DNA from 3 places in the Alteromonas sp. 5NW40-0090 genome. Region 1 is predicted to be linked to each of the others. Evidence: predicted binding sites of a transcription regulator. Region 1 holds the regulator's gene; each other region holds the start of a gene.
The links. Region 1 encodes sigma-54, which starts transcription at its own class of promoters, with help from an activator protein. Its sites were predicted from a motif close to GTTGGCACGNNNNTNGNNT; they were not measured.
Positions count from the first base shown of each region.

Region 2: AC27KT_RS02020 (flagellar assembly protein T N-terminal domain-containing protein) is a predicted target of sigma-54. The motif match lies at 1,639-1,657, and genes of this name have one in related genera.
Region 3: flhA (flagellar biosynthesis protein FlhA) is a predicted target of sigma-54. The motif match lies at 1,806-1,824, and genes of this name have one in related genera.

Region 1 is NZ_BAAJLT010000008.1:239,567-242,837, forward strand. Features, by position in the region: gene rapZ (RNase adapter RapZ) at 1-52, opposite strand, end outside; gene ptsN (PTS IIA-like nitrogen regulatory protein PtsN) at 137-580, opposite strand; gene hpf (ribosome hibernation promoting factor) at 594-881, opposite strand; gene AC27KT_RS12005 (RNA polymerase factor sigma-54) at 912-2,393, opposite strand; gene lptB (LPS export ABC transporter ATP-binding protein) at 2,467-3,192, opposite strand; gene lptA (lipopolysaccharide transport periplasmic protein LptA) at 3,195-3,271, opposite strand, start outside.
Region 2 is NZ_BAAJLT010000001.1:455,489-458,759, forward strand. Features, by position in the region: gene flgM (flagellar biosynthesis anti-sigma factor FlgM) at 3-332, shown strand; gene flgN (flagellar export chaperone FlgN) at 404-835, shown strand; gene AC27KT_RS02015 (LPP20 family lipoprotein) at 949-1,434, opposite strand; gene AC27KT_RS02020 (flagellar assembly protein T N-terminal domain-containing protein) at 1,720-2,901, shown strand; gene AC27KT_RS02025 (transglutaminase-like cysteine peptidase) at 3,055-3,271, shown strand, end outside.
Region 3 is NZ_BAAJLT010000001.1:389,320-392,590, forward strand. Features, by position in the region: gene flhA (flagellar biosynthesis protein FlhA) at 1-1,750, opposite strand, end outside; gene flhB (flagellar biosynthesis protein FlhB) at 1,914-3,038, opposite strand; gene fliR (flagellar biosynthetic protein FliR) at 3,045-3,271, opposite strand, start outside.

The DNA of each region.
Region 1 (3,271 bases):
GTGCGACAGACTTACCAGATCCCGAACGACCACTGATTATTATCAGCTTCACCTACTTTCTCCCTAATACTCTGGTTTTATCACATACGCGTTGATTAATGAGGCGCCTACTAAACGGTTAATAGGCGCTTAATGTTTAACTTAATGCAGTTAGAATATCGTCGCTTGTCGTTGCACGACGTATCGCTTTAATCGTTTCTTTGTCGCTTAGTTTACCCGCCACGGTGGCCAGCGTTTGAAGGTGTCCTTCGGTTTGTTCCTCTGGAACAAGTAGCGCAAAAAAGATGTCTACGGGTTTCTCGTCAAGGGCGTCAAAGTCGATTGCTGGCGTGCTGGTTACAACAATGGCAATCACTTTCTCAAGGCCCGGCAGGCGTCCGTGGGGCAGGGCGATACCATTACCAATGCCTGTACTACCCATCCGTTCTCGAGCCATTAAGCTATTAAGTACCGTTGCCTGGTCAATGTTATCGTTTTGCTTGGCAGCGATATCAGCGATGATCTCAAGAATTCGCTTTTTACTATTACACTGAACCGCACACTCGGTGCGGTCCAGACTTACGATGGCTTGTATATCCATGCTCAATTAACTACTAATGTTTTTTCAGTTTTTCCTTATGCTTGATTACCTGCCGGTCGAGTTTATCAACCATGCTGTCAATCGCCGCATACATGTCGGTGTTTTCTGAGGATGCGAATACTTCAGCGCCACTTAAATGAACGGTCGCTTCGGCTTTTTGATTTAATTTTTCAACGTTCAGGATGACATGCACATTAGAAATGTGATCAAAGTGACGTTCAAGTTTGCTGAACTTCGTATCGACATAATTACGCAAAGAGTCGGTGATTTCGACATGATGACCAGTAAGGTTGATTTGCATATTTCGTCTTCCTTATATTATTAAGCCCGTTTAAATAAGGCTTTTGCGTTGGTTCGACGGCGGGATCGATAACGATTCCCGGTATTTTGCTATTGTTCGCCGAGCGACTTTTATGCCTTGCTCGGCTAACAATGAAGCAATCTTGCTATCACTTAGCGGCTTACTAGGATTTTCTGCGGCCACTAACTTCTTGATCAATGCACGAATCGCTGTGGATGAACACTCACCACCGGACTCGGTTGCAACGTGGCTTGAGAAGAAATACTTCAATTCGAAAATACCACGCGGCGTATGCATATACTTTTGCGTTGTCACACGTGAAATAGTCGATTCGTGCATATCTACCATTTCTGCGACATCATTTAGCACCATTGGTTTCATCATTTCCGGGCCGTGCTCAAAAAAGCCCATTTGCTGTTGCACAATGCAGTTGGCTACCTTCATTAAGGTATCGTTACGAGACTCAAGGCTCTTTATGAACCACTTGGCTTCTTGCATGTGTGAGCGGATGAATTGCGAGTCACTACTGTTTTTGGCACGGCGACTCATGGCAGCGTATTGCTGGTTTACGCTTAATTTAGGCAAACTGTCAGGGTTCAGCTCAACCACCCAACGGCCATTCTTCTTGGTTACAGAGACATCAGGAATAACGTACTCAGGCTCTTTAGTAACTAAAGCACTACCTGGGCGAGGATTCAAGGTTTGAAGCAAACGCATTGCCTCGCGCAGCTGGTCTTCTTTCAAGCGACTTTTTCGCATCAGGGTGCGATAGTCTTTGCTGCTGAGTAAGTCTGAATATTCTTCGATAAGTTGTTTCGCTTCTACAAGCCACGGCGTGTCTTCTGAAAACTGACGCAACTGCACCATAAGACATTCTTGTGGAGAGCGTGAGCCAGAGCCAATAGGGTCGAACATCTGAATGCGCTTAAGCACACATTCTATTTCGTCCATCTCTATCGGCTCTTCTAAATCGTCGTCATTTACCGCTTCTAAAATATCCTCAAGGGTAACCGTTAGATAACCGGATTCGTCGATAGAGTCGATGATAGCAGTAGCAATTGCGCGGTCAGTGTCTGAAAAGTGAGTGAGGCGCATTTGCCAAAGCAAGTGCTCTTGGATGTCTTCAGTGGTCTCACCTTGGAAGATTTGTTCATCATCATTAGATGGGCCAGGTGCAGGCGCAGAAGACGCGGAGTAATACTCATCCCATGTGCTGTCGATTGGCAGCTCGTCTGGAAGATCGTTTTTCTCTAGCGCATCGCCCGCTTCCAATGTATCACTTGAAGCAGAAGCCGTTGCTTCAGATGCACTATCATCATTATCGATGTTGTTCTTCTCTAGCTGTGCCTCGTCATTGCCTTCTTCCACTTCCAATAGTGGGTTTGAATCGAGTGCTTCTTGTATCTCTTGCTGGAGATCAAGCGTAGAAAGCTGCAGCAGTTTAATGGCCTGCTGAAGCTGAGGTGTCATTGTAAGTTGTTGGCTAAATTTTAGCTGTAAAGATGGTTTCATCTACGTCTTATTTAAATGCTCTAAATTGAATATACCAGAGCTAAACTGAAAAATGACAATTCGGTTACACAAACTATAGCCTGAATTGTTCGCCTAGGTATACATCCCTTACTTTTTGATTACTTAAAACCTGTTCCGCCGTTCCTTGCGCAATAAGCTCGCCATGACTCACAATGTACGCTTTCTCGCAAACATCCAATGTTTCGCGTACGTTATGGTCCGTGATAAGGATACCAATGCCCCTATCCCGAAGATGTTGTATTATCTTCTTTATATCATTAACTGATATTGGATCAACACCAGCAAATGGTTCATCTAACAAAATAAATTGTGGTTTTGCGGCCAAAGCGCGTGCTATTTCAACACGACGGCGCTCGCCACCTGACAAACTCATCCCCGTACTATTACGTATATGGTTGATATTAAATTCATCAAGTAGGGCGTCGGCTTCTTCTTCTTGCTGCTGTGAATTTAAATCTTTACGGGTTTGTAAAATAGCCATGATATTTTCATGTACCGTAAGCTTTCTAAAAATTGATGCTTCCTGTGGAAGGTAGCCTATGCCGCGGCGTGCGCGCTCGTGCATTGGTTGATGAGTGAGTTCGTTGTCGTCAATCTCAATCTTACCTTTATCTAGGTTTACCAAGCCGACAATCATATAAAATGTAGTGGTCTTACCAGCGCCATTAGGCCCAAGAAGGCCGACTATTTGACCCGTTGAGACAGAAAGACTCACATCGCGAACAACCTGTCGTGACTTGTAGGCTTTAGCAAGGTTTTTAGCACTCAAAGTAGCCATTGCTATTCATTGTCCTTGTTATCTTTCTTTGACGATGTTTTGCGAATAGTTTCCGGCGTAAATACCGTAGTTACCCGGC
Region 2 (3,271 bases), on a different contig from region 1:
ATATGGCAATTAACAATATAAACAATGGGTTACCTAAAACACCCGTTGATAACGGGAAAGTTGCGCAGCAAAATCAGACGCAACAATCTCAACAACAAGCTTCAGCGCAGTCGGCACAAACAGCTCCAGCGCCAAGACAAGACTCGGTTTCATTGACGCAATCTGCTCAGCAGCTGAATCAAGTTCAAAAGAAAGGGACTGAAGCACCTGTGAACCAAGAGAAAGTGGACCGCCTTAAGAAAGCGATCCAAAGCGGTGATTACAAAGTAAATCCAGAAGTGTTGGCTAATAAAATAGCAAAACTTGAATCCGAGATTTTTGGCGCTAAATAATACTGCGCTAATTTAATCAGCCCTACGTAATCGATCGCAGTAATTAATACCCGTTTCATGAGATAAGTACAGTGACAGAACAAGCAAGCGATTTAACACAAGCATTATCACGTCAAGTAGAGCAGATGTCTTCACTTGCCGTTTTGCTTGAGAAAGAATTGCAGCTTATTAGCTCACGTGATGCTGAATCTTTAATGAATTTGTTGGATGAAAAAACAGCCCTTCTGACGTCTATCCAAGCGCTGGATGCCAGTATCGAAAATGCTATCGGCAGTGAAATTACAATGTCGGAAGAAGATGAAGCGTTAATGGCTGACGCTAAGAAGCTTCTCGAAGATTGTAAGTATCGAACACAGGTCAATCAAAAAGCCGTAGAGCAAGGACAGCTACGCCTCACACATTTGCGGAATTTGATGATGGAAGTTCGGGCAAAAGAGTCGCTTACTTATGACAAAAAGGGGAAACCGAAAGGCGGAACTTTGGGCTCTGGAGTGAGTGCTTAGGCGTTTACGCCGCGGTATCTATGTCGAACCCGCAGGTAATTTCACTTCCTTATTACGCATCTTTATGTGCTGAATGACAAGGTTGCTGGTGCGATTCTCTTTTGGGTTTACCTCTAGTAATACTTTACATCCTTCACTCGACGAGGCTTTGCAGTCGACAAGTAAATATCGTAAACCTGCTGCATGTCTAGAGAAAGCTCGGTAACGTAGGTATCATCTCCCACAGGATAAGTCTTTATCACCTCGGCACCTCTTATCACTCCTTCGACCGACGCGCGTAATGTTTCGCTGTCAACAACAAGACCAGATACAGACTGACTACCTTCAATTTTTTGACCGTATACCTGCTCGGTTAACTCACGGTATGCATCTAATTTCGACGCTTTCATTGCCATGATCAATTTCATACTGTCGGACTCGCCATTTTGCGATGAAATAGGCGCATAGCCTACAGCCTTTAAAACAGGATAAGTTTCAGGCTCAACAGTTTCCCATTCAACGTGTTTATCGATAATGCCGCAACCGCTCAATGAGATTGCTAGGCCAAATATGGAAGACCGCAAAAGTAACTTTGAATGCTTTAGTCTGTTCAACCACATAACTTAAAACCTCTGTATGCATCAGTAACGAATTAGTGACATTTAAATGTTGAGTTTATTAACCTTTATAGGCTAATAGCATTTCATCAAAGTTTTATGGATAACGTTAAACTCCATAAAGTCGCTTTGCAGTCACACATCTTAATAATAGGGAAACAAGCAATAAATGCGCCCGTTTTCTTTCAAAGACAACTTCTCTCTTTAATTGGCACTTTTTTCGCATAGTTTCCACCAAGATTACGACATTATTTCAGCGCAACAACTAAGCAACCACAGAGGTGCAATGTGCGACAACCGAGCAGAACAGCGCTTATGACATGTTTAAGTAGAACCATGGCGGCACTTTGCCTACTTGGCCTGGTAGCGGGGCAAGCCCATGCCGTTTGGTATGAAGCCACAGGACAAGCCGTGGTAATGAACGGTAACAAGGAAGCGGCAAAACGCGCAGCAACTCAAGAAGCTCTTAAACAAGCTATGTTATTTGCAGGGGCATCAGTACAAAGTGTAGCCAAACTCACCAATGGGCTTCTGAAAAACGAAGAAATGACGATCCGAACAACGGGCGAAGTTGAGCAATTAGAGCTCGTGAGCGAGACTTACAACGGTGATGTAGTCACAGTTAGTGTGCGCGCAGACATTTTTCCTAGAGGCGAAATATGCTCAGCACAGCACGACGAAAAACACTTTGCAACGACACATTTTAGGATAAGAAACAGAGCGCAATTAACCCAAGGAAATATTCCGCACTTTGATAAGGCGTTTACACAGCGATTAGCTAAGGCAATGCAAGAACAGACGGATAATCTGAGCCTTACTTACGTTGCGCCCCATACTGCAAAGTTTGATAGCCGCTATACCGACCAAAACGTTCGTACGTTATCAGATCAAAGTAACACGCAATTCGTTATTATCGGGGTTATTGATGATTTAAGCGTCACGCAAAAAGAGGCATCCGTGTTTACACCGTGGCGAAGCGACACTTCACATCGTGCGTTTGCGATGTCTGTACAAGTTTATGACGGAATAAACGGCGGTCTTTTGTTCAGTTCCTCTTACGATACTAATGAAGAGTGGGCATTTGATAGGTTTGAAGACGTCGATGAATTTTCGTCAACCTTTTGGCAGTCGCGCTACGGCCAAGCAATAGACGGGGCGATCAATCAATTAATAGAAGATATTAAAGAAGCGACAGCCTGCCAACCAGTCACTGGGCGAGTCATCAGTATTGCGAACAATAAAATTTCGGTATCTCTCGGGCGAGATAATGGCATTTCTGAAAAAGATGAACTATATCTTTATCAGGCTAAAGAGGTGGTCGACAATCGCGGTAGAAAATATCTTCAGTATACGCTCTACCCCGGTACCTTTATTGTTGATAGTGCATTTGGCAATTCGTCTGTGGTAGTCAACGCCACGACGGGTATTACAGCGAATATTCAGGAAAACGATTTTGTAGTTAAGAAGTAAGTCAGCTTTCTCTTTATCAATTACTTATCGCTATGGTTGGAATATCAACAAGGCCGTGTTATACCTATAACAACGTATTATATTCGATACTTAAAATTTAGGTAAAGACAAGTACTCTACCTTATACTTTAGTATGACCTACACAAATCAAATATGACCCTTTCTCTGTTTGCGTCGCATTGCTTAGCATTATTAGCCTTGCTACTGGCTGGACAACAACTGAGGGATCACTACGTAATCGAGTTCCCAAAACTCGAACAGGAAGTTAAAAATAATTTTGGCGCGGACAAAGCATTACATGTGAGCGCGCTAGAAATTAAACTTCACGACCTTGAAAACAAGGCCGTTAAAGAGCAGCTTATCGGTGTAA
Region 3 (3,271 bases), on a different contig from region 1:
TACGTACCGCAGACACCAGTACATCTGGGTCTTGGCTACGCGTACCGTACTCACTAAGCGTTTGCACGATAGTGCGCATATCGCGAATAGGTACGCCTTCGAAAAGCAAGGTTTGCAGCACTTTCACTACTGTACTAAGCGGCAGAATATCAGGCACCAAGCCTTCAACCAATTTAGGGTGCTGTTTGGCCAGCATATCCAGAAGCTGTTGGGCCTCTTCATGCCCAAGTAACTGATAAGCGTTATTGGAAAGCAACTGACTTAAATGCGTGGCGACAACTGTAGCTGCATCTACAACGGTATACCCAAGGGTTTGCGCGTGCTCACGCTTATTAGGTTTTATCCATACTGCATCTAAGCCAAACGCAGGGTCTTTAGTCGCACGCCCCTCTAATTTACCGAACACTTGCCCTGGGTTAATCGCAAGCTCTTCATCGTGACTAATAACTGAATCGCCAATGGTTACGCCAAGCATAGCAATCGTATAAGTATTAGGTTCAAGGTCTAAATTATCGCGGATATGAACCGGTGGAATAAGGAAGCCAAGCTCTTGGGAAAGCTTTTTACGTACCCCTTTAATCCGTGTTAACAACTCGCCACCTTGAGACTTGTCTACAAGAGGAATTAAACGATAACCCACTTCTAGACCGATTGTATCGACCTGCTGGACATCGTCCCAACCTAACTCTTTAACTTCAGGGGCCACGGTTTCATCTTTTGATATATTCTCTGGTACTTGAGGCTCTGCGGCTTTTTTCTTCGCCTGAAGCGACTGCCAGTAAGCAAAGCCCGCTATCAGGAAGGAAAAACCCAAAAATGCGATATGAGGCATACCCGGGATAATACCCATGACAAATAGAACGCCCGAGGCGATGTATAGAGCTTGGTTATTACCTAACTGACCGCGGATTTCCTTCCCCATTTCTTGAGTTTCATTTTCGCGGGTCACGATAATTGCTGTGGCTACCGAAAGTAGCAATGAAGGTATCTGCGCCACCAAACCATCACCAATAGTCAAAATTGTATAGATTTCTATGGCGTTCCCGAATGATAGCCCATGCTGAATCATGCCAATGAATAGACCGCCGACAATATTAATGAGCATGATGAACAGGCCCGCCACTGCGTCACCTTTCACAAATTTTGACGCACCGTCCATCGACCCGTAAAAGTCAGCTTCAGCGGTAATCTCTTCGCGGCGCTGTCGCGCTTGATCCTGGTCTATATAACCAGCATTCAGGTCGGCATCAATTGCCATCTGCTTACCAGGCATAGCGTCCAAGGTAAAGCGAGCACTTACCTCTGAAATACGCCCTGCGCCTGCGGTCACAACTTTAAAGTTGATAATAAGAAGGATAGCAAACACAACAATACCTACAGCATAGTTACCGCCGATAACAACCGCACCGAAGGCTTCAATCACTTTTCCAGCAGCATCACCGCCCTCGTGACCGTAAAGTAAAACCACCCGGGTAGAAGCCACGTTTAATGCAAGTCGTAAAACCGTAGCAATCAGTAACACTAAGGGAAATATGCCAAAATCGACGGGCTTTTGCGTTAAAACTGCCACCAAAATGATGACGAGAGACAAGGCAATATTGAAACTAAACAGCACGTCCAATAAAAATGGCGGCATAGGTAATATAACCATGCCCATAATTGCTAAAAGGACGATGGGTGCGCCTAAACCACTGGTAAAATTTTGCAGCTGATTTTTATCGAATCGCTGAAGATAACCGGATAACTGCATGGCTTGGTGTCTCTCTATCAGAAAATTGACGCTTTGTGTGAATCTTCAAAAGAGTCTTCAACTAACGTGCCAGCTTTATAGAAAGAGGAATTTAGATTCGACTAATCCTGATGAAATTCGCGTCACATCTAAATGGGTGCAAAATTTCAATCCATTGAGTGAATTAGCGTCGATATTCCGGTGGTATTGGCAGATCTCGTTTGAGCGGCTTAGGTCGCTTGCCCTTTCCAGCCCTATGCGCTTTAAGCTGATAAACATGTGCTAGCACCTGCGCTACCGCCATAAACAAGGCGTTAGGGATTTCGTCGTCCACTTCTGTAGAGTAGAAAATGGCTCGCGCTAACATGGGGGAAGGGATCAGCGGCACGTCGTTAGCGGTAGCAATTTTTCTGATATGCATCGCTAACTCATCAGCACCTTTAGCGACCACAACCGGCGCCCTTACGCCCTTCTCATCGTACTTAATGGCAACAGAAAAGTGAGTGGGGTTGGTCACAACCACGTCGGCTTGTGGGACTTCTTGCATCATGCGCTTGGTTGCAGCCTGATATTGCAGACGGCGAATTCGGCCTTTAACCATAGGGTCGCCTTCCGCATTTTTCCGCTCGTCTTTCACCTCTTGCTTGGTCATCTTCATTTCTTTGTTGTGCTTGTACATTTGATAAGGCACATCAATGAGCGCAATAGGGATCATGCCGCACACTAAAATAAGAAACGCCCACTTAAGCATATCGAGTGCGTGAAAGATGTTTCCCGGATATAGTTCCATATCTAAATGCAATGCTTCATCTTCAAAGAACAGTAACGCCCCGATGGCCATGCCGATTATGACCACCACTTTCGCTATGGACTTCAATAACTCTACCAAGCCATTTGTGCCAAACATTCGCTTGAAGCCTTGAATAGGACTCATCTTAGAGCCTTTAGGCTTTGCCCCTTCCCAAGTAAAGTTGAAACCACCAAGCGCGATAGAGCCATAAATGCCCGCTATCATGGCAACCACCATATAAAGCAGCACCGCTGGACCTACCGCAGAAAATGCTTCACCCCATGCGCCAAACATGTGGGTGATATCATAGGTTTCGTCACGAGAGAGAATGAACATTCTCTGAGTAAGTTTAAAAACAGATTCAGCAATCCACCCTCCCACAAACAAGAACATAAAAGCACTGACGATAAGTACTAGGGTCGTAGAGAGTTCACGGGAACGGGCTAGCTGCCCTTTTTTTCGGGCATCTTCGAGTTTTTTCCCCGTGGGGTCTTCTGTTTTTTCGCTTGAATCTGCCATGTTTTCCTACGAACAAATATTCAATAGTTCACACATAAACTGTTCGGCTCTAAACCATTGAGTTTCAAAGTGTGCAGTAAAATTGTCAAGTGTTATCCAGATAATCAGCAATCCCATTACCTGAGCAATCGAAAAACCAATACTAAAAATGTTTAGCTGTGGCGCAGCTTTGGTCATTACACCAAACGCTAAATTCACGATCAGCAGCGAGACGATTGGCGCAAGGGAGAGGG